2 regions of the Clostridium sartagoforme genome follow, and region 2 is predicted to be linked to the other one. Evidence: predicted binding sites of a transcription regulator. Region 2 holds the regulator's gene; the other holds the start of a gene.
What was found. Region 2 encodes HrcA, which represses chaperone genes, less so after heat shock. Its sites were predicted from a motif close to TGTTAGCACTCNNNNNNNNNGAGTGCTAACA; they were not measured.
Positions count from the first base shown of each region.

Region 1: groES (co-chaperone GroES) is a predicted target of HrcA. The motif match lies at 3,800-3,830, and genes of this name have one in related genera.

Region 1 covers NZ_BAAACH010000011.1:123,872-141,230, forward strand. Annotated here, with positions in the region: gene ABDZ60_RS04295 (class II D-tagatose-bisphosphate aldolase non-catalytic subunit) at 1-326, shown strand, start outside; gene ABDZ60_RS04300 (4Fe-4S dicluster domain-containing protein) at 715-2,208, shown strand; gene ABDZ60_RS04305 (O-antigen ligase family protein) at 2,363-3,640, shown strand; gene groES (co-chaperone GroES) at 3,876-4,160, shown strand; gene groL (chaperonin GroEL) at 4,175-5,800, shown strand; gene ABDZ60_RS04320 (type II secretion system protein) at 5,965-6,381, shown strand; gene ABDZ60_RS04325 (prepilin peptidase) at 6,873-7,622, shown strand; gene ABDZ60_RS04330 (GspE/PulE family protein) at 7,760-9,451, shown strand; gene ABDZ60_RS04335 (type II secretion system F family protein) at 9,468-10,670, shown strand; gene ABDZ60_RS04340 (prepilin-type N-terminal cleavage/methylation domain-containing protein) at 10,989-11,405, shown strand; gene pilM (type IV pilus assembly protein PilM) at 11,540-12,736, shown strand; gene ABDZ60_RS04350 (PilN domain-containing protein) at 12,749-13,297, shown strand; gene ABDZ60_RS04355 (type 4a pilus biogenesis protein PilO) at 13,299-14,525, shown strand; gene ABDZ60_RS04360 (type IV pilus modification PilV family protein) at 14,535-15,440, shown strand; gene ABDZ60_RS04365 (hypothetical protein) at 15,463-17,359, shown strand, end outside.
Region 2 covers NZ_BAAACH010000039.1:76,683-94,041, forward strand. Annotated here, with positions in the region: gene spoVAC (stage V sporulation protein AC) at 1-11, shown strand, start outside; gene spoVAD (stage V sporulation protein AD) at 27-1,061, shown strand; gene spoVAE (stage V sporulation protein AE) at 1,078-1,434, shown strand; gene ABDZ60_RS17590 (P-type ATPase actuator domain-containing protein) at 1,605-4,100, shown strand; gene ABDZ60_RS17595 (ComEC/Rec2 family competence protein) at 4,125-5,813, shown strand; gene holA (DNA polymerase III subunit delta) at 5,830-6,861, shown strand; gene rpsT (30S ribosomal protein S20) at 6,893-7,156, opposite strand; gene gpr (GPR endopeptidase) at 7,332-8,306, shown strand; gene ABDZ60_RS17615 (stage II sporulation protein P) at 8,384-9,499, shown strand; gene ABDZ60_RS17620 (hypothetical protein) at 9,563-10,093, shown strand; gene lepA (translation elongation factor 4) at 10,273-12,081, shown strand; gene ABDZ60_RS17630 (patatin-like phospholipase family protein) at 12,205-13,116, opposite strand; gene ABDZ60_RS17635 (hypothetical protein) at 13,270-13,539, shown strand; gene hemW (radical SAM family heme chaperone HemW) at 13,764-14,888, shown strand; gene hrcA (heat-inducible transcriptional repressor HrcA) at 15,078-16,109, shown strand; gene grpE (nucleotide exchange factor GrpE) at 16,128-16,742, shown strand; gene dnaK (molecular chaperone DnaK) at 16,799-17,359, shown strand, end outside.

The DNA.
Region 1 (17,359 bases), on a different contig from region 2:
TGGTAAAGAATCCAAAAGATTGGGTACATCACTATTCAGGTACAGGAGAAAAAGTAAAAATAGAAAGAAAATATAGCTTATCTGATAGAGCGAGATATTATATGCCTAAAGATGAAGTTAACTTTGCTTTAGAAAAGCTTATGAGTAATTTAGAAGGAATGGAAATTCCGATAACAGTTATAAGTCAATTTATGCATGAACAATATAAAAAGGTTAGAGAAGGATTATTAAAGCCAAATGCTAAGGAATTATTAAAAGATAGAATTGGTGAATATTTAGATGACTATATATATGCCGTTGAAGCTAATTGTGAAACAACCTTATAGAGAACAGTTCACAAGGTATAATTCACAGTTTCTGATTATAATAAGTAATGGGAACAGGAAAAAGGTAGCAAGGAACATAGAATAAAAAGCTAAATATAAAAAAATGAAAGTCTATCTACTTTAGACGAGCTTCAGTAGATAGGCTTTCATACTAATTAAATTATAAATATGTTCACTTTACTAAATATTCAATACTTACAATTCAAACTCCAGAATTTAATTGATATAAGATAAATTTTATTAAAAAACGAATTAAGATCTTCTTTATATATATTGTTACAATTTTTATTTTCAGAATATTTAGAATAAAACAACTTGGGATAAATTAACTGATATAATAATATAGGGGATAAATAGGTTAAATTTATTTATATAGGAGGATTTTGGTATGTTCCAATTTGAAACTCAATTAAAAAAGCTCAAGCATGAGGTATTGACAGAAGTTGCTAAACTAGCTAAGGATGGAAATCTAACAACAGAATCAATTGAAAAAATTCCTTATGAAATTATTAAGGGGGATACAGCTATGTATAGATGCTGTGTCTATAAAGAAAGAGCCATTGTTTTAGAAAGAGCTAAGCTAGCAGCAGGGTATTTAGCTAATGGAGATAATATAGATGATGAATTTGTTGATATCAAAGAAGATGATCAAATAATATATGTCATTGAAGCAGCTTGTGATAGATGCCCTATAAATAAATATAGTGTTACAGATTCATGTAGAAATTGTTTGGCACATAAATGTCATGAGGCTTGTAACTTTGGAGCAATAACTTATGTTGCAGGAAGAGCATATATAAACCAAGAACTTTGCAGAGAATGTGGAATGTGTAAAAAAGCATGCCCTTACGATGCTATTGCTGAAGTTATGAGACCATGTAAAAGAGTATGTCCAACTGGTGCATTAGATATAAATATAGAAGATAGAAGAGCTATGATAAAAGAAGAAACATGTGTTAACTGTGGAAGTTGTATGAATGCATGTCCTTTTGGAGCTATTTCTGATAAAAGTCTAATTGTTCCTATAGCAAAAAGACTTGGAAGAAAGAGAAAAATGTATGCAGTAGTAGCACCAGCAATAACAGGACAATTTGGAGCAAAAGTTTCATATGGACAAATCAAAAATGCAATAAAGAAATTAGGCTTTGTAGATATGGTAGAAGCAGCTTGTGGTGCTGATGCAGTAACTGTACATGAAAGTGGAGAATTTTTAGAAAGATTAGAAGAAGGTCAAAATTACATGACCAATTCTTGTTGTCCAGGATTCTTAAGTTATATTGAAAAGATGTTCCCATCAGAAGTAAAAAATATATCAGGAACAGTATCTCCAATGATAGCAACAGCGAGATTTATAAAACACAATGATCCAGAAGCGAAAGTTGTCTTTATTGGACCATGTACTGCTAAAAAGAGTGAAGCAGTTAGAGAGTCAGTAAAAGATGCAGTAGATTATGTTATAACATTTGAAGAACTACTTGCTTTATTTAGCGCTTTTGATATAGATATTGATTCTTGTGAAAATGAAGTTGTGGATGATGCATCAATATATGGAAGAGGTTTTGGATCACATGGAGGATTAACAGCCGCTATAGAAAATTACGTTAGAAGCCAAGGAATAGAAGTCAATTTCAATCCAGTAAAAGTATCTGGAGGGATAGAAATAAAGAAGATGATGACTATGGCTAAGATTGGAAGACTACCAGGTAACTTCATAGAAGGAATGATGTGTGATGGAGGTTGTATAAATGGAGCAGGTACTTTAGTAACTCCATTTAAATCTAAGACTGTATTTAATAAGATAAATTCACAAGCTACTAAGAAAGCTGTTATAGATAATGAAAAAATTAGTGAATATAAAAATATAAATTTAGAAAGACAGTAGAGCTTTGCGAAGCAAAATTTCTAGTACATAGTTAACAAGGCACAGTTCACAGTTATGGGAATAATTCAGCAATTGTGAACTGTGAATTGTGCACTGTGAACTAAATAAATTGCTTCGCAATTTTTTTATACTAATCTATTGGTAGGGGTAAATTGTGCAAAATATATATGAAAAAATAAAAGGAATTTTCACAAAAGAAATTGATACAGAAAGGTTAGTAAACATAATATTATATTCTGTAATAATTATTATGCCTTTTATAGTTGTAAATGTATCATCACCAAGATATGTAGTAGGAAAATTAATCTTTCTTTATATTGTAGGAATAATTTCTCTGTTATCGTTAATAAAACTAAAGGTAACAGAATTTAGTATTGAGCATAAGATAGCATTAGTGTTTCTCCTAACAATGTTAATTCCAAGTATATTATCAAAGGAAAAGTATGTAGCTTTTATGGGAAATATCACTAGAGGTGAGGGATTTATAATTTACTGTATTTATATAATATTATTTATACTAGCTTCTAAATACTTAATATTAAACAAAAAAATATTAGACATAATACTAATATCTGCTTGCATTATGGCCTCATATGGAGTAATACAGTTTTATAATATTGATCCTGTACAATACTGGATGCTTGGATATATATCAGTTGGAGATTCTATTGGGTTAATAGGAAATAGAAACTTTTTTTCTTCTTACCTATGTATTTTTCTATTTATAAGCATGGCTATTTATATATTTAATGGAGGAAGAAAATATTTAATATATTCAGTAATAATATTTTCAGCTTTAATTTGTACATTAACACGTAGTGGATGGCTTGCTTTTATAATATATTCAATCATAGGATTTATTTTAATCTTCAAAGATATAAAAAAGATAAAAAGAGCAGGTAATATTTTTATATTGTTCTGTGGAATATTTCTATTAATAAATATATCTTCAGGTGGAAAAATTTTTAGTAGAGCAAATAATACTATATCAGTAGATGAAAAAGGAAATACAAAAATTCAAGATAGCGGAAGAATAGAGATATTAAAAATTTCATGGAAAGCATTTATAGATAGTCCTTTTATAGGGTGGGGGCCTGATACTTTAAGTTATAGATTAGATTCTGATTATCATAAAAGCTATCAAGGATATTTAGAAAATAATGGATCATATATTGATAAATCACACAACGAATATTTAGAATATGCAGTCAGTAATGGTATTTTTAATTTAATAACATATTTAACATTAATAGGAGTAATATTATATAAGTTAATAAAAAAAATTAATAACAATTTATATAAAGTATTATTTTTAACTTTAACAGGGTATTTAGTACAAGCTTTCTTTAATATAAGCGTAATAATGGTGGCACCTATTTTTTGGATATTTCTAGGGGTGTGTATAAATAAAAATATTTACAACTTAAGGTAATAAGATTTATAAATAGAATTATATTTAAAATGAAGAAAATAAACAAAAGTATGAGGAAAATGGAAATATTTAATGTAAAAGAGTAATAATTATTATATATAGGGTAATAATATATGAGGTAACATTTGAAAAATATAAAGTAAAATATTATCATAAAGTTGTTAGCACTTATTGGTGGTGAGTGCTAATATAAAAGGGTAATTAAATTATAGATATAATATAGGAGGGATTTTTTATGAATATTAAACCACTAGCAGATAGAGTAGTTATAAAAAAATTAGAAGCAGAAGAAACAACTAAAAGTGGTATAGTTCTAACTGGAACAGCAAAAGAAAGACCACAAGAAGCAAAAGTTGTAGCAGTTGGACCAGGAGCCATGGTAGATGGAAACAGAGTAGAGATGGAAGTAAAAGTTGGAGATAAAGTACTTTATTCAAAATATGCAGGTACAGAAGTTAAAGTTAAAGGTGAAGAATACACTATTTTAAAACAAGATGATATTTTAGCAATAGTTGAATAAGGGAGGAAAAAGTTATGGCAAAGATGATTAAATTTAGCGAAGATGCAAGAAGATCAATGCAAATTGGTGTTGATACATTAGCAGATACAGTTAAGGTTACTTTAGGACCAAAAGGAAGAAATGTAGTTTTAGATAAAAAGTTTGGAGCACCGCTTATTACAAATGATGGTGTTTCTATAGCAAGAGAAATAGAGTTAGAAGATCCATATGAAAATATGGGAGCACAATTAGTTAAAGAAGTTGCAACAAAAACTAATGATGTTGCAGGGGATGGTACTACAACAGCAACTCTTTTAGCGCAAGCAATCATAAGAGAAGGATTAAAAAATGTAACAGCTGGAGCAAATCCAATACTAATTAGAAATGGTATTAAAATGGCAGTTGATAAGGCTGTAGAAGAAATTAAAAAGATTTCTAAACCTGTTAATGGTAAAGAAGATATAGCTAGAGTTGCAGCTATTTCAGCATCAGATGAAGAAGTTGGTAAGTTAATATCAGATGCTATGGAAAAGGTAGGTAACGAAGGAGTTATAACTGTTGAAGAATCAAAATCAATGGGAACTGAATTAGATGTAGTTGAAGGTATGCAGTTTGATAGAGGATATGTGTCAGCTTACATGGTAACAGATACTGAAAAAATGGAAGCTGTTTTAGATAATCCAGTAATTCTTATAGCAGATAAGAAAATTTCTAATATCCAAGAATTACTTCCAATACTTGAACAAATAGTTCAACAAGGTAAAAAATTACTTATTATAGCTGAAGATGTTGAAGGCGACGCAATGACTACATTAGTAGTTAATAGATTAAGAGGAACATTCACATGTGTAGCTGTAAAAGCACCAGGCTTTGGAGATAGAAGAAAAGAAATGCTTCAAGATATAGCTGTTTTAACAGGTGGTACAGTAATATCAGAAGAACTTGGTATAGACATAAAGGAAGTAACTTTAGATATGCTTGGACAATGTGAAAGTGTTAAAGTTACTAAAGAAAATACCACAATAGTTAATGGAAAAGGAAATAGCGAAGCTATTAAGGAAAGAGTTTCACAAATAAGAGCTCAAATAGAAGAAACATCTTCAGAATTTGATAAAGAAAAATTAACAGAAAGATTAGCAAAACTTGCAGGTGGAGTTGCAGTAATTAAAGTTGGTGCAGCAACAGAAACAGAATTAAAAGAAAAGAAATTAAGAATTGAAGATGCTTTAGCAGCAACAAAAGCAGCTGTTGAAGAAGGTATAGTACCAGGTGGTGGAGCTGCATATGTAAATATAATTAATGAAGTAACTAAGGTAACTTCAGATGTAGCAGATACTCAAGTTGGTATTAATATAATTGTAAGATCATTAGAAGAACCAATGAGACAAATTGCAATAAATGCAGGAGTTGAAGGTTCAGTTATTATAGATCATGTTAAGGGACGTGAAGCAGGAGTTGGATATGATGCTTTAAATGGAAATTATACTGATATGATTAAAGCTGGTATAGTAGATCCAACTAAGGTTACAAGATCAGCACTTCAAAATGCTGCATCAGTAGCATCAACATTCTTAACAACAGAAGCTGCTGTTGTTGATATTCCACAAAAGGAATCACCAATGCCAGGAGCTCCAGGAATGGGAATGGACGGAATGTACTAAAATTAATAAAATAGGAACTTAGATTTTACTAAGTTCCTATTTTTTTTTATAATTGTAGTGATATAATTTATTAAGTAAATATAAGATATTAAATAAGTAAAGGAACCATAGTAATAACTAGTATAATACTATTTAATATTAATATAAGTTGGAGAGGTAGTATCATGACCAAATATAGTAAGAAGAAAAAAAAGAAATATAAGTTCACTATAATTGAAATAACCACATTAATAGTGTTAATAATAGCATTAATAGCTGTATTAATACCTAATTTTAAAAAGTATTCAGTTGATACAAAGAAAGTAGAAGTAAAGAGCGCAATACAAGATTTTATAATGGCAGTAGAAATTGCGAAGATAAAAGATGATATTGAGATTTTAGATTCAGAGTCTATTAAATCAATGGAAGATAATAATGATAAGATTTTAGGTATAATAAAAAACTATATTGATGATTCAAAAAAAATAGAAAAAATAAAATATCTAAAGATAGAAGAAGCTAAAGAAATAATAAATAATTCAACAGATTTTGAAATAGATAAAGAAGGAAACTTTTTAAGAATAATTAATGAAAAGGAATAGATGTCAGGGAGCAGGGGACAGGTTTTTAGTTCACAGTGCACAAGGCACAGTTCACAGCTTGATTTAGGTAACAGGTGTCAGGTAACAAGGCAGGGAACAGGTAACAAGAGAAGGTAGAATAACTGTGGAAAACTTGAATAAATATCAATAATTGCTATGTGAAATTTGAATTAGTGTTAAACACTCTTTGTTCAAACGTAGTTTAAAGATTTTTTCTTTAAATTTTTATTGTTTCCTTTTAGGTTTTATTAAGGTGTATATTACCACTATGTATAAGTAAATTGATATAATATAATATTCTTAAGAACTATATAAGAATTTTAATTAGAGAATAATAAATACAATTTAGTGATTAAAAAACAGAATAAACATAAACTGATTCTGTGAGAATGATATCCAGTTTATTACATAAATATTAAATTTTAAAAGGAAATGGGTATATAATGTAGAATTTATATTAATAGATTTTAAATAATTTATTGGAGGTATTAATGGGAATATTTGTATTTATAATAGGGTTAAGTATAGGTAGTTTTTTAAATGTTTGTATATATAGGATTCCTAGGGAAGAATCTATATCATTTCCACCATCACATTGTACAACTTGTGGTTATAATCTCAGAGCATATGACTTAGTTCCAATACTAAGTTATTTATTTTTAAGAGCAAGGTGTAGAAAGTGCGGTGAGAAAATATCATTAAGATATCCATTGATAGAAATTTTAAATGGATTAATATATTTATTTATATTTATTAAATTTGGAATAAGCTTAAATTTTATATTTTATAGTTTACTATCATCCTTACTAATTGTTATTTCTTTTATAGATTTAGATAGTAAATATATATATACTTCAAATACTATTTTAGGCGCAGTAATTGGATGTATTTATATATTAGTAGGATCATATATTGGAGAGGTTAATATTATAAATAACTTACTAGGTGGAATTATAGGATATGCAATTATTTATCTAATAGTTATAGCCACAAATGGTATGGGGCAAGGAGATGCGGAAATAGCTGGTATTTGTGGACTCTTTTTAGGTATTAAAGGAATTTTAGTAACTCTTTTTATTTCTATAATATTAGGAGGATTAGTTGGGATTATAATACTTTTATTTAAATTAAAAGATAAGAAATCAGAAATAGCTTTTGGACCATATATAGCTATAGCAGCTGTTATATGTATATTTTATGGACATGAAATATTGTCGTTATATCTAAGTTTTTTTTATTAATAAAGTGAATTAAATTAAAAGTGATATTCAGATTGAAAAAACAATAAAGCTATATTAATATTAGAATAAACAAATAATGGGCAAAAAAGGAAGATTTTTTAAAAATATAATTAAAATTAAACTACGGAGGGGAGTTTATGGCTATAGTTCAAAAGAAAAGACTTGGTGACATCCTGGTAATGGCAGAAAAAATAACTCCTTTTCAACTTCAAAATGCATTGAAAACTCAAAAAATTTTAGGTAAGAAGTTGGGAGAAGTGCTGATTGAAAGTGGTGTTGTATCTGAAGAAGATATTATAAATGCCATAGAAGCACAAACAGGCATAAAAAAGATAGATTTAAATAATGTTGCTTTTGATAAAAGAGCAATTAAGATAGTACCTCAAAATCTTTGCAATAAATATAATTTAATTGCATTTGGATTTGAAGAAGATAAAATAATGGTTGCATTATCGGATCCATTAAATATATTTGCTATAGATGATATTTCTATATCAACAGGATTAAGTGTTAAGACTTTTATAGCTCCTAAAAGGGATATTGATAAATTTGTTAAAATAAATTATAGCAGTGAAGAAGTTAATAAAGCTGCAGAAGAGCTTTTAAAAGAAAGTTTAGAAGCAAAGAATATATCATTAGATGTGGAAGAAATTGATGACGTAAAGAATGCTCCAGTTGTTAAAATGATTGAATACTTATTTAGGAATTCAGTAGAAATGAGAGCGTCAGATATACATATAGAACCATATGAAAAGGAGATTAGAATAAGATATAGAATTGATGGTGAATTAACAACTGTTAATACATTAGGAATAGAAAGTTTAGCTCCATTAATAACAAGAATAAAAATTTTAGCAAACTTGAATATAGCAGAAAAAAGAGTACCACAGGATGGAAGAATAATAACTAAAGTTGGAAATACGGATGTAGATCTTAGAGTATCTGTACTTCCGATTGTAAATGGAGAAAAAGTAGTTATTAGAATTTTAAATAGAGATAGTTATAAGGTTGGAAAAGAAAGTCTTGGATTAAGTAAAGAAAATCTTAGGAAATTAAACAATATAATCTCTAGTCCTCATGGAATAGTATTAGTAACAGGGCCAACAGGAAGTGGAAAATCAACAACACTTTATACTATATTAAGTGAACTTAATTCTAATAATGTAAATATAGTAACAATAGAAGATCCTGTTGAATACACATTAAATGGAATTAATCAAGTTAATGTAAATACAAAGGCTGGGTTAACCTTTGCAAGTGGACTTAGAAGTATATTAAGACAAGATCCAGATATAGTTATGATTGGAGAAATAAGAGATGAAGAAACTGCGCAAATAGCTATAAAGGCTGCTATAACAGGGCATCTAGTGCTAAGTACATTACATACTAATGATGCACCATCTTCAATGACTAGATTAGTTGATATGGGAGTTGAGCCGTATTTAGTTGCTACTTCAATTTCAGGAATCATAGCTCAAAGATTAGTAAAAAAAATATGTAATAATTGCAAAGAAGAATACATGGCATCTGATTATGAAAAATCAATATTTAATGTTGATAGTAAGGAAGTTCTAAAATTATATCGTGGTAAGGGATGTGGACATTGTAATAATACTGGATATAATGGGCGAATAGGTGTATATGAAATAATGGAAATAACAAGAGAGCATAGAGATGCAATTAACAAAACGAGAGATTCCAATATTTTAATGGATATATCAATGAAGCATGGTATGACAACACTTGCAGAGGAGTGTAAAAGGTTAGTTCTAAATGGCACAACAACTATACAAGAACTTGCAACTGTAACATTACTAAGGGATATATAAGGGGTGATAAGAAGTTATGAAAAATTATAAATATAGGGCTATGAAGAGTGATGGAACTAAAATAGAAGGAAAATTCGAAGGTAGTTCAAAAGATGATGTAATAAATATGATAACTTCAAGTGGATATTATCCTTTAAAGGTAGAAGAAATAGTTGAAAGCAAGTCAATAGAGTTTAAGCTATTTGAGAAAATAACAACAAAGGATTTAGCAATATTTTGCAGACAATTTTATACTATGTTAGATGCAGGTGTAACAATAACTAATTGTATAAATATTTTATCAAAGGAAATACCAAATAAGAAATTAAGAGAAATTTTATCAACTATTGAGGATGATGTTAAAAAAGGAGAACTTTTATCAGAATCAATGGCTAAGCACAGTAAGCATTTTCCTCAACTTTTAATAAGTATGGTAGAGTCTGGTGAAGTTAGTGGAAATATTGATGAAATGATGCTTAGAATGTCTGTACATTTTGAGAAAGAAAATAAAATAAATAATAAAGTTAAGTCAGCAATGACATATCCAACTGTACTTAGTATAGTTGCACTGGTAGCAGTTATGTTTATAATGACTTTCGTAATGCCAACCTTTGTGGAAATGTTTGAAGGCGAAGGTATAACCCTTCCTTTGATAACAAGATTTATGCTTGGCACAAGTAAATTTCTAAGCAATAACTTAATTATCATAATACTAACAATAGTAATCATGGTAATACTTTTTAATATTTATAAAAAAAGTTCAAATGGAGTAGTAACTATAAGCAATTTAAAATTAAGGCTTCCTATTATAGGAAATTTAAATAAAAAAATAATAGTATCTAGATTTACAAGAACTTTATCTACCTTATTAGCATCAGGAGTTTCTTTAGTACAAGCACTGCCGACTGTTGCAGGAGTACTAGAAAATAAAGTAGCAGAAGATGCAATTTTAAGAATAAGAGAAAGAGTTGTAAGAGGCGATGGATTGAGTACTCCTATAAGAGAAAATGATATTTTCCCTAAAATGCTATCTTCAATGATAAAAATAGGAGAAGAATCAGGCTCACTAGATGATATCCTAAACAAAACAGCAGACTTTTATGATGATGAGGTTGAACAAGCTATTCAAACAACAACTTCATTAATAGAGCCGCTACTAATAGTTATTATGGGAGTAGTAATTGGAGGAATAGTAATTTCAATAATGCTTCCAATGTTTGATATGTACACTCAGATGTAAAAGTGCAAAGCACTTTTTAGTTCACAATTCACAGTGCACAGAGCACAGTTAGTTATTTTATAGATAACAGGGAATAGGTGGCAGGTAATGGGTAACGGGTGTCAGGTAACAGGTAACAGGTAACAGGTGTCAGGTAATAGGTAACAAGGCTTTTAAATTATAAATTTAAAAGCTGAGTAAAACTGTGAATTGTGCACTGACAACTGTGCACTGAATAAAGCCGTGAACTGCGAATTGTGCACTGTGAACTGGTTTAAACAATGTTTATATTTAAAAATTAATATAAAGCTATAAGCAAAAATAAAAGGAGGATTTATTATGATTAAGAACACTAACAACAAAAAGAAAAAGAAGGGGTTTACCCTTATTGAACTTATTATAGTTATAGCAATTATTGCTATACTAGCAGCAATAGCTATTCCTAAATTTGGGGAAGTTAGAAAAAATGCAAATGTAAAATCAGATGTGGCTAATGCTAAAACTATAGCCAATGCTGTTACTGCATTGATAGCAGAAGATAAATTAACAGTACCAACTACTACGGCTCTTACAATTGATTCTACAGAAGACGATGAAGATTCAGGAAAGATTGAAGCATATCTTCAAAATGTACCAACAGTAAAAAGTGTTTCAGGAACAACTAATTTTACAGTTGAAATAAAAGCTGGTGGTGGGGTAATTGTAAAAGGAGGAGATATAACATTCTTCCCAGCTACAGCTACTGATGTTGACTAATATATAAGTTAAAAGCAAAATGCAGGTTCAATCTGCATTTTGCTTATATTAAAAAGATTTTTAGGTTATCTAAAAATCAACAATAATTGTTAATCGTTAATTGTTAATTATCAATTGTAAAATGGGGTGATTTAATGCCAAGTAAAAAATTCGACTTATCGAAGCTTAAGGAAATAAGTAGTATGGACGTAAAGGACATAGGAAAACTTTTTAAAAAAGATAAGTCTGAGGAGATAAACTCTTCTTATGAAGTAAATAAGGTTGAAAAAAAGGGTAGGCTTAAGGAAAAATCTAGGCCTGTTTTATCTATAGATTTAGGAACTAATTTTATAAAGGTAGCTGAAGGTAAGTATCAAAAAGATAAGCTAAATTTAAATAAGGTTGTTCAAATACCAACACCAGAAGGCTGTATTGCTGATGGAAAAATAATAAATGCTCAAGCTATTATAGATGTATTAAGCTTTTTAATAAAGGAAAATAGTATAAGAGCTAAGGATGTTATTTTTACAACTAATTCATCCTCAATAATAAATAGAGATATTTTAATACCTGTAGTTCAAGAAGAGGAAATGGAAACTGTTATAAGATATGAAATACAACAATATTTACCCATAAATTTAGATGACTATATAATTCAATTTATAGTTTTAGATGAAATTGTTGATGATACAGGTGCAAAGTTAAAAATCAATGTAACTTCATTTCCAGAAAGAATGGCTAATACCTATTATAACGTAGTAAATGCCTTAGAATTAAATCCATATGCTTTAGATGTAACTTATAATTCAATAAATAAATTAGCTAACTATTCAAAATATACATCAAATAACGGACAAATTATAGGAGGTACTGTTGCTTTTGTTGATATGGGAGCTACCTCTATTAATGTGGCAATATTTAAAAATGGTAAATTGGATTTCACAAGAATGATAAAATCTGGTGGAGATAATATAGATTATGCATTAAGCCAAAGTTTAAATATGTCAATAAAATCAACAGAATCTTTAAAGATAAAAGATGGAGATTTATTAAGAAATAGCGAAGAAGATATTTTAAATTTAACTATAAGAAAATCTGTTGATGATATACTAGAAGAATTGGAAAGAATACTTCAGTTCTACAGTAATAAATCAAATACAACTATAGATAAGATTTATATTTACGGAGGAACTTCTAACTTAAAAAATATAGAACTGTATATTAAAAATAAACTTAATATTGCTGTAGATAATATAGAAGATATTCCTAATATAGATTTTACATCTAAGGATTTAATTAATGAAAATCTTGGACAGTATTTAAATGCTATAAGCGCTATTATAAGATTATAGGAGGGACATTATATGATAAGAGATATGAACTTTTTTTCACCTTATCAGGGACAGAAAAAAGAACAAAAAAATAAAAATATTTATGTTTACTCCATGGCAGGTTTTTTATCTGTGGTTATAATTGGGACATTAACTTGGAACAGTACAAATATCCTACTGCTTAATAATAAGATAAAAAATTACAATGAAAAGTTAGAACAACAAGATATAAAAGAAAAAATTTCTAAATGGGATGATATAAGTAAAAAAAATGATATATTAACAAAATATGATACTGAGCTTAGTAAAATAGTCTATGCTTTAAATACAAGAGAAGTAGTAACGACTGATTTACTAGATAAACTAAGTTCAAGTTTACCAACAGAAGTAACTTTCAATAGTATAAACATAACTAATACAGAAGTTTCTATTCAAGCTGTTTCAACAAATAGGGTTGCAATAGGAGAAATAGAACATAACTTAAAAAAATTAAATATTATACAAGATGTATATATTGGCGGAATATCAGGGGATGAGCAATATACCTTTGATATAAAATGTGTATTAAAGGATGTTGAATAATATGAATATAAGTAAGAGGGAAAAATATTTAATAGGAATTCTGTTAGCTGTATTAATATGTTTTGTTTATTATCAATTTATTTATGTTAATCAAGTTGAAAAGTTAAATAATAAAAGAGCAGAAAAAAATCAAGTTGAGCAAAGATATAATGAAGTAATGGCTGCTATAGCTAATTTAGATTCTAAAGAAGAAAGTTTAAAGATATTAAAAGCAACAGTATTAGATAAATCTAAAAGGTTATATCCAACTATTATGCAAGAAAAGATCATAATAGAATTAGACAAGCTATTAACTGATAGTAGACTTAAAGGAAATATTGCATTTAGTCCTATAGAAGTAGCATCAGTAGAAAAAATGGTATCTCCAGAAGTGCAAAAAACAGAAAGCTCTTTAAAGGCTTTAGTAGATGAATATAATGGAAGTACTAGTAATGAAGCAACTGCAAATGGTGTAGAACAACAATCTCAAAGTAATACTTCAGAAAATGGTGCAACATCAGAACAACTTAAAGTTGCAATAAACTTCTCTGGAAATTATGAAGCACTAAAAACCTTTATTGCTTCAGTACAAAATTATGAAAGAAAAGTAGTAATTACTAATATATCAATATCATCAAAATCCCAAGAAGAATTAACTGGAGTTATGAATTTAGAATTTCATGCAGTTCCTAAATTATCTGATGAAGATATGGAATATTTAATATGGACATTAAATAATGTATATGGAAAGGAAGTTCTATTTAGTAGTGGAGCAGCAAGTGGCGCTTATGCCTCTACTATAGAAGAGCAAAGCAATGAAAAAGATGTTAATGACTTTGTAATGATGCTTAGATCATCTACATCAGAATTGCCTACAGTAACAATAGGAAAAGCTAAGGATGACTCAAGAGAAAGTTATATTTATTCAGACAATGATAAAATAGAAGAAGTAGAAATAGCCTTTGATGAGATAGATGGAAAAATATATTATAAATATAAAACATCATCATCATATTATCCTAAAGATAACTCATCACAAGGGAAGGAATTCACTTCAAAATCAAAAGACATAGTTTTTGAAATATTAAGCGAAAAAAGATCAGGAACTTCTGATAATTCAGGGATAAAGTTAAAGGTTATAAATAATACAGATAAAAATGTTGAGATAATAGTTAAAGATGATGATACTTCAAATCCTAGAGTTACAGTAACAAGCGAAGGTTATACTGTAAATGTAACTAAAAAGTAGGTGTCAGTAATGAAAAATAATAAACTTAAAGCAAAAAAAGGGATGACATTAATTGAGGTAATAATTAGTGTTACCCTTTTATCAATATTAATAGTGCCTTTATCAGGTCTTGTAATGTCAAGCTTAAAGAATAATAAGGATTCAGAGTATAGACAAAAGGCAAGTTATGTAGGGCAAAAAGTGCTAGAAGAATTAAAGGCTTACGATAAAATAATTTTAAAAAATGATGCTGGGGAAGGATATTTTCAACTTTTAGATGGTGATAAAATAGTTAAAGACTTAACTGGAAATACTTTTGTAGGAGATTTTGAAAGAACCATATATGGAAGTCCTTTAGAGCCTGAAAGTTCAAATGAAAGAATTTACAAAGTTAATGTAGAAATACAAAAAGATATTAATTTTCAATATGATGATAATAATAATTTAAGTGAATATAATAATGCTGATTTTAGACTTAACTTTTTAAGAGAAAATGGAGTTGATAAAATACAATTAGCTTCCAATATAGCTAATAGTAGTTCAATTGATAATGAAGATATAATGATTGAACTAAGTAATAATCTTAACTTAAAAGTTTATAAAAAAAATAATAAGAGTCCAATTATAGATAATACAAAAGTAGCACCAATTAATAATAAACTTCTTTTATATCTTGATAGTACTTATACTAAGAATACAAATATAGAAATAAAGAATGATACAAGTAATACTATTGAGATATATCTTATTAAAAATAAGGGTACATTAGGGAAGTTAAATTTATATTCAAGTAAAGGAAAGATAATTCTTTATGAAGAAAATGAAGTAGATAAAAATCAAATTGCTAATATGTATAACTATAAGGTTACAGTAAAAGATAATGATGAGAACATATTATTTGAAGGATCTTCAAGTAAAAACTTATATATAGAATAAATTTATGGGTGGTGAATTAGAGGTGAAAAAAAGAAAAAAGAAAAAAGCTTCAACCTTTGTAATAGTGGTTGTAGTAATGGCAGTTATATTTACAACTGGGACAACTATATTAGCAGTTACAGCAAATGATTATAAAATGAGAATAAATGAAAGTAAAAAACTTCAAAATCTTTATGAAGCAGATTCAGGATTAGATGTAGTTGAAAATATAATAATAAAAACCTCACAAGAAGCCATAAAATATGCAGATAAAGAAGTTAAAAAGGAATTTACAAAATTAGATGATAAAGATAGAAGTAAAGATAAGATAAATGAATTATTTAAAGATAAATTTTATGAATTTTTAATCACAAAAAATAAACAAACAATTAATGTTAATAATGTACCTAAAAATGTTGATATTTTAGAATATTTAATTTTAGAAAGGAAGTATATAAAATCAATACTTGAAAGCGGTACATTACAATTTGAATCAGCTATAAGTGATAGAGAAAATAGCTTTATAATTGAAATACCAGAAGGCGGATATATTAAAAACACTAATAATGGAAAAGTAAGTAATATAACTATAGAGTTAAAATCAACCTTTGAAAATAGCGAAGGTGAGCTTAAAAATAAGAAAACTGTTACTACAAAATATGTAGTAACAGCGCCAGATTATAATTCAGAGATAACTTCAATAAACATATATCCTGTTTTTGATGGCAAAGCCATAACTGCAGATGGTAACATGGATTTATCAAATGGAAATTTAACAATAAACGGAGATATATGGGTTAAAGGAAATGAAAATTTAGGTGATAATCCAGAATACACATTTGAAAAGTATAAAGGTGGAATAAAATTAGAAAATACAAAGTTCAATATAAATGGAAATATATATACTTCAAATACATTTCATTTAAACAACGCAGTAAGTGAAGCATCAGTAGATGGAGACATATATGCTAAAAATATTTATGTAGGTAAATCTATAAATTCTAATGTTTCACAATCTAATAATATATCTTTTGAAAAGAATGTTATTGTAAATAATGATTTAGCTTTAAATGCAACAAATAGTAATATAATGATAAAAAATAATTTTTATGGAATTAATGAAAAGACAGCAGAAGTTTTAACAGCAAATAAAGCTTTAAATTCAAGTAGTATAATTGTAAATGATACAAGTAAAACTTCAACAATAACAGTAAATAAAGATTCGTATATTATGGGAGTTGCTTATTTAAATGCAACAGATGAAAGTGGAAATAAATATCAAACAGGCGAGTCAGTAGCTGTAAAGGGAAATTACTTGGCATACACTGACGTTGAAGATATTTTAAATGGAAAAGATAATGTTTCTTTAAAGTATTATTCACCATTGCAATTATTAGAAAGTAAAAATGAACAATCTAATCCATCTATGAAGGCAGATTATTTTGCGGAGTATTATTCTAAAAATACTAATCATTACAAGTTTAATGATGGTGGAGTAAATCTTAAGGGAGCTGTTAAATCTGTTGGAACAAGTGTTAAAGATAGTAGTGGAAATATACAAAAATCTAATATAACAAGCGAAGATTTAAATTTAGTAAATGAGCAAAGAAATGAATTTGCTAGAAATGTATTTGCTATGGGAGATGCTACAGGATTTGAAAATTTATATAATGGTCAAGAAGTTAAAAGAACTGTTAGTAATCAAATAGATTTTGATAAAGTTAAAGATATAAATATCCAAGATATAAAAAGTGAAAATGGAGTAGTTATACTAAGGGGAAATAATGAAAATATAGTAATAGAAAATAACAAAATAGGTGATAAAGAAGTTAAAAAGGGCTTAATTATAACTAATGGAAATATAACTATAAAAGGAAATTTTGAATTTATAGGAAATATAATAACAGCAGGAAACATTAATTTTGAAGGTACTGGTGAAA
Region 2 (17,359 bases):
TACTAACATAAGAAAGGTGAATAAATATGAGTAATAATGAATTAAAGATAAAAAAGTTAGGAACTCAAACAGTAAAACTTCAAAACCCTCCTAAAATAATAGCAACTTATTCTATTGTTGGACCTAAAGAAGGCGAGGGACCTTTAAGTAGTTACTTTGATGAAATATTAAATGATGATATGTATGGAAAAGAAAGTTATGAAAAAGCAGAAAGCGAAATGATGTACACAGCAATTACAGCAGCTATGAATAGAGCTGATTTGAAAGAAGAAGACATTGATTATTTATTTGCGGGAGATTTATTAAACCAAATAACATCATCATCTTTTGCGGCAAGAAAGCTTAACATTCCTTTTTTTGGATTATATGGAGCTTGCTCAACTATGTCAGAATCTTTAAGCATAGCATCAATGATGATGGATGGAGGTTATGCTAATTATGTTATAGCATCAACATCCTCACATTTTAGCTCAGCAGAAAGACAATTTAGATTTCCATTAGAATATGGTTCTCAACGAAGCCCATTAGCACAATGGACCGTTACAGGATCAGGTGCAATGGTATTAGGTAAAGAGGGGAATTTTCCAGAAGTAACATATGTAACAACAGGAATAGTAAAAGATTATGGAATAAAGGATCCTAATAATATGGGAGCAGCTATGGCCCCAGCAGCTGTGGATACCATAGCAAGACATTTTAAAGACACAGGAAGAGATCCAAAGTTTTATGATGTAATTGCAACTGGAGACTTAGGTAAAGTAGGAAAAGAAATTACTTGTAAATTGTTATTAGAATATGGATATGATATAAGAGAAAATTATATGGACTGTGGTGACATAATATTTGATGATGTAGTTCAAAAGACAGATTCAGGTGGAAGTGGATGCGGATGTTCTGCAGTAGTATCTTCAGGATATTTTTATAAGAAGTTAATGAGAAAAGAAATAAAGAATTTATTATTAGTGTCTACAGGAGCATTAATGAGTACAACTTCTTCTTTACAAGGAGAAACCATACCAGGAATTGCTCATGCTGTAGCAATAGAATTTAAGGAAAAATAAAAAAAAGGAGGCTATTATGGAATATTTATATGCCTTTATAGTTGGTGGAATAATATGTGTAATAGGTCAAATACTAATGGATACAACTAAATTGACACCAGCAAGGATATTGGTAATTTTTGTAACACTAGGAGCTATTTTAGGTTCTTTCGGTATATATGATAAGCTAGTAGAAATAGGAGGCGCTGGAGCTACTGTACCTTTACCTGGTTTTGGAAACTCCCTTGCAAAGGGAGCAATGAAAGCTGTTGATGAACAAGGATTAATAGGAGCATTTATAGGAGGAATAAAGGGAACAGCAGCAGGTATTACTGCAGCTATATTTTTTGGGTATTTAATGGCTCTAATATTTAATCCAAAAACAAAATCTTAATAAATTTATAGAAAATATTACAAATTAATACTTTAAAAAAATAGCCTAACAACTTATAATAAGTGTTAGGCTATTTGAATTTTCCATTTAAATATAAAAAATGATATAATTAAAATAAAAGACAAAAATAATAGAAATAGCTGGCGAATTTTAAAGGTAGGAGGAGGAAAATGAAAAATTATTATAGTAATAGCTGGATGAAAGTTGTAGATTTATTAGGAAGTAATATAAACAAAGGACTTTATGAATATGATTGCAATATAAGACAAGAAGCTGGTGATAATAAAATAGAGCTTCCATATTCCAAAGGTATATTTAAGTCAATTTTAGATATTTTAAAACAAAAATATTTATATATATTTTTAGTAATTATAATATTTTTTTTATTAAACAAATTTAATATAGTTGGGTTAGTAACAATATTTTTATTAGTATTAAATTTAGGAAGTAAATTATATCATGAAATATCAAAAGAAAAAGAACTAGAAATTTTACAGAATCTTAATGTATCACAAGTACTAGTTCTGAGAGAAGGAATAGAAAGACTAATAGAAGCTGAGGAATTAGTAAAAGGCGATATAGTGTACTTCAGAAAAAAATCTTTAATAGCAGCGGATATTAGAATTATAGAAAGTGAAAACTTAAAGGTTGATGAAAGAAGTGTAACTGGAGATAAATTTTTAAAAGAGAAGTACTCAATGAAAATAGAAAATGAAGTATCTTCAATTGGAGAAATTAACAACATGCTTTTTAGGGGATCAATAGTGAAAGAAGGTTCAGGAAAAGGCATTGTTGTAGAAGTGGGAAATAATACTCAATTGGGGAAATTAATAAAAATAATGAACAAGTCAAAGGATAAAAAAGATATAGCTATAAAAAATATTGAAAAAATTATATTTAATATAGGATTATGCTTAATGCTTGTACAAGCTATTTTAGTATCTATATTTCCTGGGAAATTAGTATATAAAAAACAAATATTTGCTCAAGGGATATTTGCTATAATATGCATATTTATACCATTTATAATATTATATTATAGTAAACATATAAAAAGAAAAATTCTAGAAGAAGATGAAATAGAACTAATTAATTTTTCAGCGTTAAATTTAATTAATGATGTAAAAATACTTTTTTTAGATAAATTAGGGACTATAACAAAAAAAGAGTTATATTTAGATAAATTATATACCAATGAACAAGTATATAAATCTAATTCAATAGAAACAATGGACATAAATATTAAAAGGCTTCTTGATATATCAATACTTTGTAATAATGCCAAATATAATAATGATAATAACTGGTCAAAGGGAGATATGTATGAAGTTGCTTATGTAAAATTTGGAGTAGAAAACTCTATTTTTAAGGGGAAACTAGAAAATGATAATAAAAGAAAATTTGAAATTTCTAGAGATAACAAAAAAAATATGGTGACTACTGTAAACAAAAATAGAAAGGGATATAGAGCGAATTGTAGAGGCGATTTAGAGTCAGTACTAAATTGTTGTACTCATATTATTATAAATGGAATAGAAAGAGAAATATATTCACAAGATATAATGAAAATACGATTAGCTAATTTAGAATTTTCAAAGGAAGGACTTTTAACAGAAGCTTTTGCATATAGAAGTTTTAATTATCAACCTTCAGAACATGAAAATATAGAAAGTAATTTAGTTTTTGTTGGGCTTATAGCTTTAGAAAATCCTTTAATTGATGATATTGTTGATGATATTGAGAAAGTAATGGATAATGGAGTTCTACCAATTATATTTACTGAAGATAATAAAATTTCATCAGAACTATTAGGAAAAAGATTAGGACTTATATCATCGCTAGAGCAAGTTACAGAAAGCGACGAACTAGATGCATTAGATGAAAAAGAAATACTTAAAGTGGTATCAAAAACACGAATTTTTTGCAACCTTAATCCAGAACAAAAGAATAAGATTATATCTTTATATTATAATGATGGATATAAGTTTTCCATTGAAGGAGAAACTCTTGGAGATATTTCACTTATTAGTTTAGCGCAAATTGGTGTTGTAAAAGGTAAATTATCTATGCTTCTAAAAAAAATAGGAGATATATACACCAACATAAGTAGTATAAAAGCTTATTTTAAATTAAAAGAAAAATACTCTGAGGTTGAAGAAGGATTAAAAAGAGGAATAAATACATATTTATACGTTGTATTATCAGAAATTATATTAATGAATTTTAAATATTTTTTAACAGATGGAGCTTTTATAGAAGAATATTTTATAATATTAATGAATTTTCTACTTCTTTCTCCTTTAATACTTATAAATATGCTTTATGGAAATTCTCAATATAAAAATAAAAAATATATTTTAAAAGGATTTTTATTTTGTATTATACCAGTAGTAGCTATCTATTTTATAAAGGATAATTATGATATAGTAGGATTTATTTTAATAGGTGGAATGGCTATTATTGATACAATGATTAATAGTAAGATATTTACAAGAGGAAAATATAATGCTTTAAAGCTTGTACTGCTATCTATTTTGATTTATGTATTATCAATAGTGTTATTAATGTTATTAACTAATTTTACTTATTCTATATTATTAGTAATAGTAGTAACATGGTTAATTTTTATTTTCTTATTAGGAGATATAATTATAAAAAAATGGTAAAACTTATTAATGAGGTGTTGCCATTTGAAGTATGAAGAAAAAATAAATATATTACCATATATATTTATGGTTTTTATATTATCGAGTTATATATATGTGCTTTTATATAAAAATAAATGGCTGGCAATAATAATTGCTGGCTGTTTTTTTATCATACTTATTTTTAAAGTAAAACTTAAGATATCAATGATTCTTATAGCTTTTTTTATAGTACCACTAATCAATAATTTCCATTATAACAATATATTTATTAGTAATAAGGAAGAAGTTAGAATAATATCAATTAATTCATATGGTGCTATAGGAGAAATAGCAAAAAGAAAAGTATATATGAATGGAAATATAAAGAATGTTAAATTAGGAGAAAAATTTATAATAAAGGGTGAATTTACTAGGGATGTAAATAGAGAAAAAGGGATAATAGGAGAGTTTAAAGTTGAGGGGATTGAAAAATTAGATAGGGATTTAAAAGAAAGAATATATAAATTAAGGGAATATATATTTAGTAGATTAAAAGAAAAATTAGGGTATAGGAGAGCTGCAATAGTAACATCTATAGCTTTTGGATATACAGAGTTTTTAGATAGAGATGATAAGGAAGATATGAAAAGCTTAGGGATACTTCATGCTATTTCGGTATCTGGTCTTCATATGGTGTTAGTTTACTCTATATTAAAAAGAATATTTGGAGAAAAAGTTGCTCCTATAATTTCAGCAGTATATGTAATATTTTCAGGTGCAGCATTATCAACAATAAGAGCTTACATTATGATGGTGTGCATGAATTTTTCATTGCCTCTAAGAAGGAACTATAATCCTATTGCAGCATTGTCAATGTCAGGAATAATTTTAATGATATTTAAACCCTATAGCATTTTTGAAGTAGGATTCCAATTAAGTTTCTTAGCAACTCTTGGGATAATAATTTTTAATAAAAGTATAAATAAAAGATTATATAAGTTTCCCAAATTCTTTAGGGAAGGTATCTCCATATGTTTATCATCACAAATATTTACTTTTCCAGTTTTAGTTTGCTATTTTAAAGAATTTTCATTTGGATTCCTACTTGGAAATCTTATTTTAGTACCATTAATGAATATAGTAGTTATACTTGGAAATTTATTGGCTCTAGTTATTAATTTTGAAATGATTTTTAACTATATAGCTTTTTTAGCTTATTATATTACCATGTTTATAGATATAGGAACAAAGTGGTTACTAAATATAACACCTAATCCAATATATTTAAATGAATTAATTAATATAAGCTATATAATTATTTTAATAACTATATATTTTTATAAAGAAGGTTATAAAAAAGCATTATATTTTCCGACTGTAATAATTATGTATTTTTACATGCTAATTTACAGTCCACTTCCTAAGATAGAATATTTTAAAGAAGGTATAATAGCAGTAAGCTTTAGAGGGGAAAGAGCAATATGTGCATTAAAAAAAGATGTGGATTTAGAGAAATTTAAGGTGATAACATTATCCCAAAATACTTATAAGGATTTTAATAATATAAAAATAAATAAGAATTTCAATATAGAAAAAAATAATAAAGATATTATATTAAAGGGAAGAGATAATAGTTATTTAATTAAGTTATCCAAAGGGAAAAATAGCTCTAATTATGATATAATAGATTTTAAATCAGAGAATTATGGAAAAATAATTTTGATTGATAATAAAGCTTTAGTATTTAATTAAAGAAAGGTAGATTAAATTGATAGATTTTGATGTACTAGAGGGTGAAGTAAAAAAAAATAAAATAGAAAACTCCTACATATTTTGTGGTTTAGATGAAGAACTTATAAAAGAGGGGGTAGATTTAATCATAAATAATACTATAGATAAATCTTTAATGGATTTAAACTATATAAGATTAGATGGATTAACTACAAGCTTTGATGATATTATGAATGCTTGTGAAACTATGCCTTTTATGGGGGATAAGAAGGCTGTAGTAATATATAGGGCAGCATTTTTAAAAGATAAAACAGACAGTTCTAATACCAATATTTATAATGAAGTATTAAAGTACTTAAAAGATTTACCGCCATATACAATCTTAATAATGTATTTTTTATTTAATGATAAAAGAGATAATCCTAAAAAAAATAATAAAATAAAATCCTTAGATAAAGTTTCTAAAGTAGTTTATTTTGATAGACTTAAGAAAGATAGATATTATAAAAAGGTAGAAGAAGTATTTAAATCTAACGGAAAAGAAATTGGAAAAATAGAAGCAAAATATTTTGCTGAAAAAGTACAAAATAATTTTGATATAATTAAAAGAGAAGCAGATAAGATCATAGCTTATACAAATGGTAAGCAAATAACTAAAAAAGATATAGATAAGCTTATAGCTAATTCCAGTGAAGATGATATATTCGATTTAATTGATTTAATATCTCAAAGAAAAGCAGAAAAAGCAATTGATTTATTAGATGAATTGTTATTTAAAAGTGATCAACATATGCTAATAATAAGCAATATAGAAAATAATTTCAAAAGATTATATGAAATTAAGATACTTAGTCAAAATGGACTTAATATAAATGATATTGCAAGTAAATATAAACTACCAACCTTTATATGTGAAAAATTAGTTAATCAATGTAATAAATTTAATGTGAAGCAATTACAAAAGTTAATGGAAATTTGTTTAGAAACTGAAAATAAACTAAAAACATCTGGTGTAGATAAAACTATGGAGATGGAATTAATGCTTTTTAATATATTTATGGTAAAATAATAGCCGGTCTAATGACCGGCTTCTTATTTGATTACGCCATAGCGTTTAACTTTGCAGCTAATCTTGATTTCTTTCTAGCTACCATGTTCTTGTGACATACTCCTTTTTGAGCTGCCATGTCTAAAGCTTTAACAGCCTTAGGGAAAAGAACGTTAGCTTCTTCTGCATTACTTGCAGCAACAGCAGTTTCAAACTTCTTTATAGCAGTCTTTAAAGCTGATTTAATCATTCTGTTTTGAGCAGTTTTAGCTTCTGTAACTTTAATTCTCTTTTTTGCTGATTTAATATTTGCCATTCTAAATTCACCCCCTTAATAATTTTATAGGGTCTCTTTGCAGCTTTGGGGAAATCTGCGTTCGAGTTCGTTTTTAACATACTAGATTATATCATTGAAAGTTTATAAGTTCAAGTATTAAATTATAACAATAAGGAAAAATAAAAGGGATATAAGAATTTTTGGAGGTATTTTTATGATAAATGTAAGAACAGATTTAGCAATTGAAGCACGAGATATGTACACAAAGGAAAATAAAAGGGAATTAGACGGAGTTATTGTAGAAGAGGAAAATGAAGATGATATAAAAATAACTACAGTAACTATAGAAAGTGATGAAGCCGGAAAAGAACTTGGAAAACCAAAAGGAAATTATATTACAATAGATTTTCCAGAATTCACACATTATGATGGAGAATCTATGGATAAGGTATCAAATGTTGTTGATAATGTTTTAAAGAGATTAGTAGACATTTCTGATGAAAAAACAGCATTGGTTGTAGGGCTTGGAAATTGGAGGGTAACACCAGATGCACTTGGACCAAAGGTAACAGAAAAAATTATGGTAACTAGGCATTTAAAACAAGTCATGCCTGATGCAATTGATGATTCCGTAAGACCGGTCTGCTGCATAGCACCTGGTGTTTTAGGTGTTACTGGAATAGAAACAGGAGAAATAATAAAATCCTTAGTAGATAAAATAAAACCTGATTTAGTTATATGTATAGATGCATTGGGGTCAAGAAAATTAGAAAGAGTAAACAGAACAATACAAATAAGTGATACTGGTATTTCTCCAGGAGCTGGAGTTGGAAATCATAGAATGAAAATAAATGAAGAAGTATTAGGTGTAAAAGTAGTTGCAATAGGAGTTCCAACTGTAGTTCATGCATCAACAATAGCAAATGATACTATAGATTTGCTTTTAGATGAACTTATAAGTAAAGCAGAAAGTGGCAAAGATTTTTATAACATGTTAAAGTCAGTAGATAAAGTTGAAAAAAGTAATTTAATAAAAGAAATATTAGATCCTTTCTTTGGAGATTTAATGGTAACGCCTAAAGACGTTGATGCAGTCATAGAATCTCTTGCAAAAATAATAGCAAATGGAATAAATATGGCAGTGCAACCTAATCTAGATATGGAAGACATAAATAAATTTATGAATTAATATAAGAATTTTGGAAAAAGTATTAATAATTATGTAACTCCCCTAATATAAATATTATAGAGAAGGGGGAGTTGCGGTTGTATTCATTAAGACAAGCTATGCCTAATAAACAAAAATCTAAGAGACTTAGAGGAAGTCCATCTTCCAGTAAGGGAAATTTTGGAGTTGGATATGTAATAATTATATTTGCAGTTGTTATGTTTTTTATAAGATCCATTAGTGTGATAAATAAATATAATGAAAGAGGTGGATATGCATATGTTCAAATGCTGAATTTCACTATGCCAGTAGTAAAAACTCAGGTGTATGATGAAGGAAATTATGCAGATAACAATCTTTCAATAAAAAATGTAGCACTAGAAGCAATAGGACTAAGAGGAATAAATATTTATGAGATAATTGGAAGAGAAATAAGTTTATTTAATAGTAGTGATGCAAATTCTATAATACAAGAGTCAATTAAAAAATTAACTCCATTTTCATTAAAAAATGATAGCATAGCAAAGATGACGCCAGAAGAAATAGCAGAATTAAATAAAGTAAGTGCAGCATATGATCCAAGTTTAAAGAAAACTTTAGATAGCTCCAAACCAGAAATTCTTATCTTCCATACTCATACTATGGAAAATTATGTTGAAACAGAAAAGGACACTACAGAAAGTGATTTTAATGTTGTTGGTGTAGGGGATGTTTTAACAAAGGAACTTGAAGAAGGATATGGTATATCAGTAGTTCATGATAAAACTAATCATAGTGTTTCTTACAATGATGCTTATAAAAGATCAAATGAAACTTTAAAAAGTATTTTAAATCAATATGGTGATTTTAAAGTAATAATAGATCTTCACAGAGATGGAATAGATAATGCAAAAGCTGACCAATTAAAAAGTATTTATACTATAAATTTAAATGATCAAAATTTAGCTAAAATGATGTTTGTTACTGCCCCAAATAGTAGTAGATATCCTGCAAATAAATCCTTTGTAGAAAACTTATACAATATTGGAACTGAATTATTTCCGGGTTTAATAAGAGATATTCATGAAATTGATCCAGCTGCTACAGGTATTAATTATAGCTTAAGTGATAACTTTATTCTTATAGAAGTAGGTTCAAATGTAAACACTTCTCAAGAAGCAAAATTAACAGCAAAATATATAGCAAGAATTTTGGCAGAACACATAAACAGATAAATTGAATAAAATTTGGAATTTATGAGCATCCTTTAGATAATAAAAAAACTAGGGGGTGCTTTTTTGTTTAATAAAAAAGTTTTAATAGGAACAATAATTTTTTCATTAATGGTGTTTATAGGATCTATACAAATAAATATAGTAAACACTAAAGCCTTATCACCAGTTGGGAATGGTGAAGATAACTATGAACTAGTTAAAGAAGAATTTGGAGAAGACTTTGAAGAATTCATAAGGGATGATGCTGAGGTTAAAATATATACTTCACAGTTAGAAGATGATAGTACTATTATAAAGATAGAAGATAAGGAATTTAAAGTAAATACCGATAATGTAGTAACAGAAAAAATATATATGGTAGGAAGTAAAATATATAGTGGGTTTAACAGTATAAAGAATAAAATTAATGGAAAAATAAAAAATGATAATAAAAATGAAGAAACAAACCCAATAAATGAAGAAATAAAATCAACAGATGAAGGTAATAAAGAAGATGTAAATAATACAGAGGTTGAAGGAAAAGAAGAAAGTATCAATACTAATAATGATAAATTAGATAAAATAGTAGATGATTTCTTAGAAAAATCTAATTAATTTCTAGTTAAATCCAAAATTAACTAGAAATTATTAATTATCAGTTGGTAATTGTTAATTTTTAATTGCTGTACATTTATATTGACACATATCGTAGATATTATGATATAATTTACCTTGATTTAATTATAATGGGGGTGAAGTGACTATTAACCAAGAACACGGTTGTAGTTTTATATATGAGTAGTAATAGACAAGAGCATATTAGAAATTTTTCAATAGTTGCCCATATAGATCATGGGAAGTCAACCCTAGCTGATAGATTATTAGAAGCCACAGGAACGCTTACTCAAAGAGAGATGGAAGAGCAAATCCTTGATAATATGGAAATAGAAAGAGAAAGAGGAATAACAATAAAGTCACAAGCAGCAAGACTTATCTATAGAAGAGAAAATGGAGAAGAATACATATTAAACTTAATAGATACTCCAGGACATGTAGATTTTACATATGAAGTTTCAAGAAGTTTAGCTGCATGCGAAGGAGCAGTTTTAGTTGTAGATGCCACACAAGGTGTTCAAGCACAAACATTAGCTAATTGTTATTTAGCATTAAATAACGACTTAGAAATAGCTCCAGTAATAAATAAAGTAGATTTACAATCTGCAAGACCAGAAGAAGTTAAACAAGAAATAGAAGATATAATAGGAATAGAAGCCCAGGATGCACCAATGATATCTGCAAAAACAGGCTTAAATATTGTAGATGTATTAGAAACAGTAGTAGCAAAGGTACCAGCTCCAAATGGAGATGAAGAAGCACCTCTTAAAGCATTAATATTTGACTCATATTATGATAGTTATAAAGGTGTTGTTTCATATGTTAGAATTTTTGATGGTGTAGTTAAACCAGGAACTAAAATTAAATTAATGGCTACTAACAAGATATATGAAGTAACTGAAGTTGGAGTGTTTACTCCAAAAACTTTACCAATAAATGAATTAAGAGCTGGAGATGTAGGTTATATTGCAGCTTCGATAAAAAATGTAAGAGATGCAAGAGTTGGGGATACTATAACAGAAGCTGATAGACCTGTAAAAGAATCATTACCAGGATATAAGCCAGCTGTGCCTATGGTTTACTCAGGAATATACCCTGTGGATGGAGCAAAGTATCAGGAACTTAAAGATGCATTAGAAAAACTTCAAATAAATGATGCAGCTTTAAACTTTGAACCAGAAACATCTATTGCTTTAGGTTTTGGTTTTAGATGTGGATTCTTAGGATTATTGCATATGGAAATAATTCAAGAAAGAATCGAAAGAGAGTTTAATTTAGATATTATTACAACTGCTCCATCAGTTATATATAAAGTAATAAGAACTAATGGAGAAATAATTGAACTTACAAATCCAACGAATCTTCCAGAAGCTACAGAAATAGAATATATGGAAGAACCTATAGTAAAAGCAAGTATAATAGCCCCTTCTGATTATGTAGGAGCTGTAATGGAATTGTGTCAAGAAAGAAGAGGAACTTTTATTGACATGCAATACTTAGAAGAAACAAGAGTTTCTATTAATTATGATATTCCATTAAATGAAATAGTATATGATTTCTTTGATACATTAAAATCAAGAACTAGAGGTTATGCATCTTTAGATTATGAATTTAAAGGATACAAACAAACTGAATTAGTTAAGCTTGATATAATGTTAAATGGTGATGTTGTAGATGCTCTATCTATGATAGTACCAAGAGAAAAAGCATATGAAAAAGGAAGAGGAATAGCTGAAAAGTTAAAAGAAATAATACCAAGACAAATGTTCGAAGTTCCAATTCAAGCTGCAGTTGGATCTAAGATAATAGCAAGAGAAACTGTTAAGGCTATGAGAAAAGACGTTTTAGCAAAATGCTATGGCGGAGATATATCAAGAAAGAAAAAACTATTAGAAAAGCAAAAAGAAGGAAAGAAGAGAATGAGACAAGTGGGATCTGTTGAAATACCACAAGAAGCGTTCATGGCTGTTCTTAAAGTAGATAAATAATTTAGATAAAAAAAGGCTAAGCTCCAAAAGGATGCTTAGCCTTTTTTATAGATAATTATAAGAGTAAGGTGGTAATACTTTATTATATTTTATGTTGGGTAAGATTGTTCATATAATAAAAGATTATTTAAGGTAAATATTTTCTATATAACTATATAATAAAGACAAATCATAAGTTCCTGCTATTAACTTAAGATAAGGAATTAGTTTATAAGAATCCATTTCGATAAATTTAGAAACCTTTGGATTAACTCTGAAATAATTGGATTTTAAAAGTTCTGTACAATAAATATTTTCTAAATCAGTCATTCCATCCATTAAAAGAGATAGCAGTGGTGATTTCATTTTAGATAATGGATGAAATGACCATTGAAAAACACCCCAATTATCTGTTTTTTTAGTGATTCTTTCAGGGCTATCACCAGTACCTATAGATAATAATTTTATTTGCTTTAAATCATAGGAATGATTAAATTTTGATAAAGTGTACAACAATGATATAGCAGTAGGAGAATTAGCAATGACTCCTCCATCTATAAAGCCTTTATATGATGGAAAGTATGTAGGAGCAGCTGAACTTGATAATATTGCATCTTTAACACTAAAATCTGTAGTAAGGTTGTTAGATAAATTATTAAAGAAGATAGGTTCCCAAGAATCTCTTGTAATTCCCTTGATATTAAAAGAAGGAATAAAAATGTATTTTTTTAGATCTCCTATCTTAAAATCATCAGGAAAATAATTAGAAATAACATTTTTTAAATTATTATTATTAAACTTGGGGCGAAATAAATTAAAGTGTGAATGAGAAAAAATTTTTTTAGCAACAGGAACGCTATATAAATAGCTTAGTTCCTTAACAGAGACCTTATTAGCTAAAAGTGAAGCTATTATAGAGCCAGTAGAAGTTCCGGTAAACAAATCTACATCATCTAAAAAGTTTGGGTATTTATCACAGATTCTACTTAAAATTTCAACACTCAGAGCACCTTTAACCCCTCCACCATCAAAAGCAAGTATCTTAAAAGTTTTCAAAATTGATATCTCCTTATATAGAAATATACAATTAATATATTCAAAACAACAGAAATGGTTATATTTTGTTTCGCAATTTATAATTATTTGTAATTAAATTATGGAAATGTAAATATATTTAAATTGAATAAATTATTATGTGAGGTGTATAGTATGTTAGAGGCGAAGGTAAGAGATATAAGAAAAAAGGGAAAGGTTCTAAGAAATTCAGGGCTTGTAACTGGAACTATCAAAAAAAGAAATGGAGAATTATGCTTAATATCAATGATTAGCCATAAGTTAGAAACACATCTTTTAAGATATGGATTAAAATCAAAGATTAAGATAAATTTTCAAGGTACTCTAATAGATGCAAGAATAGATCGAGTTCAAAAGGATGTAATATTTCATAATGTAATAAATATAGATTTATTAGAAGTATAATATAGTTTTTATTTAATAATCTGTAACATAATCTATTTATAGTAGTTAAGTTACAGATTATTTTATAATTTTCTTTTTTCAATTTTATATTAATATATAAATTTATATTGTTTTGGAGTTAAGGACGTTAATAAATGAACTTACATATCTTTATTATAGTTGGTCAGAATAATATAAATTAAGTATAATATATACATAATAGTTTATAGAAAGAGAGATTTAAAATGAAAGAAATATCATTATATATACATATACCATTTTGTAAGCAAAAGTGTTTTTATTGTGATTTCCCATCTTATGCCTCAATAGATTATCTTAAAGAAGATTATGTTGATGCATTATGTAAAGAAATAGAGGATAAAGCAATAAAATATAAAATAAAGAGTATATTCATAGGAGGAGGAACTCCATCATATTTAGAAATGAATCAAATAGATAAACTTATGAAAAGTATAAATAAACTTAACGTATCAAAAGATATGGAATTTACAATGGAATGTAATCCTGGAACATTGAATAAGGAAAAATTAGAAACAATGCTAATAGGAGGAGTAAATAGAATTAGTATGGGGCTTCAGGCCGTACAAAATTCACTACTAAAAGATATAGGAAGAATTCATAGTTTTAATCAATTTAAAGATAATTTTAATTTAGCTAGAGAAGTAGGGTTTAAGAACATAAATGTAGATTTGATGTTTGGGTTGCCAAATCAAAAGGTAGAGGAATGGGTAGAATCATTAGAGGAAATAGCGAAGCTAAAACCAGAGCACATATCAGCCTATAGCTTAATTATAGAAGAAAATACAGCTTTTTATAATCTTTGGGAAAGAAATAAATTAATATTACCTACAGAAGATGAAGAAAGAGAAATGTATTCCATAACTAAAAAAATATTAAAAAAATATGGATATAATCAATATGAAATATCTAATTATTCAATAGAAGGATATGAATGTTATCATAATAAAATATATTGGAAATGTAATGATTATTTAGGTGTAGGTTCAGCTTCAAGTTCATTTATTGAAGGGAAAAGAATAAAGAATATAGAAAATGTAAAACTATATATTGATAAAATCAATAGTAAAGAAAGTGTTATCGAAGAAATAATAAATAATACAAAAGAAGATAATATAGAAGAATTTATATTTATGGGACTTAGAATGAATGATGGAATAAATATAAAGGATTTTGAAAAAAGATTTAATATGGACATAAATAGTATATATAAAAATATTATAGAGAAAAATATAAATAAAAAATTACTTATTATAGATAAAGGAAATTTAAGATTAACTGATAAAGGAATTGAATTATCCAATTCTGTTATGAGTGATTTTATATTATAAAACAAACTAGGTAGTAATATGAAGTATAAATTAGAAAAATGAAGAAAAAATAATATAATTTTATGAATTTCAGGTATATTATTTAATTTATACTTTAATGGAATTGACAAAAAAGTTAATAAGGAATATATTGATAATGTAGTCATTAGCACTCGACAATAATGAGTGCTAACAGATAGAGGTGATGTAATGGCTATTGATGAAAGAAAAATAAAGATACTTCAGGCTATCATTAATGACTATATCATGACAGGTGAACCAGTTGGTTCAAGAACAATAGCTAAGAAATATGATTTAGGAGTTGGATCAGCAACAATAAGAAATGAAATGGCTGATTTAGAAGAATTGGGTTATCTAGAGCAACCACATACTTCTGCAGGAAGAATACCTTCAAATAAGGGTTATAGATTATATGTAGATAAATTAATGGAAACAGGTAGATTAACTCGAGAAGAAGAACTGAAAATTAAAGAATACATTATAAATTCCGCAATGTATGAGGTTGATAAGATAGTGAAGCAAGCTTGCTCATTATTATCAGAGCTGACTAATTTAACTACTGTAGTACAGACACCTTCTGTAAGAAGTAGTTATATAAAGTCTATTCAATTACTTGCTATTGATAGTCATAATTTGGTTTCAGTAATAGTAGCAGACAGTGGGGTTATTAAAAATCACAGGATAAGAGTAAATAATATGCCAGAGCCTGAAACTATTCAAATGATAAATGGAGTCTTAAATATGAGACTAAGGAATTTAACTATTGAAGAAATAAATCTGGAGGTAATAAATAATCTTAAGCTAGAATTAAAGGGCTTTGACGAACTCTTTAATGGAATATTACCAGCTTTATATGAAACCTTAAAGGAATCTAATAACACAGAAGTATTTGTTGAAGGTACAACAAATATATTTAATTATCCTGAGTATAATAATATTGAAAAGGCTAAAGAAATTCTTTCACTAATAAGTGATAAAGATAGTTTAATAGATTTAATAGAGCCTAGTAGTGAAATAACTATTAGAATAGGTGAAGAAAATTATTTTCCAGAGGCAAAGGATTGCTCCATTATATCCGCTGAATATTCTCTAGATGGAAGACCCATTGGAAAAATTGGTTTAATTGGACCAAAGAGAATAAATTATTCAAAAGTAATAGCAATTATGGGGCAAGTAATGAAAGAGTTAAATAAAAGCTTAAGAAACCAAATTATAGAATAAAAGAGATGAGGTGTTGTTGTGGAAGATAACAAGGAAGTAATAGAAGAATTAGAAAATGATGAAACAGAAACAATTGAAACAGAAAATAATGAAGATATAAATTCTAGTACTGAGTCAGAAACAGATCAATCTTCAGAAGATATAGTTGAAGAAAATAATGAGAAGGAAAATGAACTCGATATTATGAGAAAATTAAAAGATGAAAATAAGAAATTAACTAATGAAGTAGAGGCTTTAAAAGAAAGATTACTTAGAATATCAGCTGAATATGATAACTATAGAAAAAGAACAACTAAAGAAAAAGAAGGAATTTATACAGATGCATGTACAGATGTATTAAAGGAAATGATTCCAGTATTAGACACTCTAGAAAGAGCAGTAGCTGTTGATGGAAGTGTTGAAGATTTTAAAAAGGGAATAGATATGACTATAAAAGGCTTTAAAAGTTCCTTTGAAAAATTAGGTGTTGAAGAAATTGATGCAACTGGTGAATTTGATCCAAACCTTCATCAAGCAGTTATGCATATTCAAGACGAATCTCTTGGAAATAATTTAGTTACTGAAGTATTTCAGAAGGGATATAAAAGAGGCGATAAGATAATTAGATATACAATGGTAAAAGTAGTAAATTAGCAATGATATTAACTAAACTTATAAATTTAAAAGAAGTTTTTAGGAGGAAATAAATTATGGGAAAAATAATAGGAATCGATTTAGGAACAACTAACTCTTGCGTAGCAGTTATGGAAGGTGGAGAACCAGTAGTAATAAGTAATTCAGAAGGTTCAAGAACTACTCCTTCAGTAGTTTCATTCCAAGCAAATGGAGAAAGATTAGTAGGGCAAGTAGCTAAAAGACAAGCAATTACAAACCCAGATAAAACAATAATATCAATTAAGAGACATATGGGAACAAATTATAAAGTTAATATAGATGGAAAAGATCATTCACCACAAGAAATATCAGCAATGGTACTTCAAAAAATTAAGGCTGATGCAGAAGCTTATTTAGGTGAAAGTGTAACACAAGCAGTTATTACAGTTCCTGCGTACTTTAATGATTCAGAAAGACAAGCAACTAAAGACGCTGGTAAAATAGCTGGATTAGAAGTATTAAGAATAATCAATGAACCTACAGCAGCAGCTTTAGCTTATGGTTTAGACAAAATGGATACTAACCAAAAAATATTTGTTTATGACCTAGGTGGTGGTACATTTGACGTATCTATACTAGAACTTGGTGATGGTGTA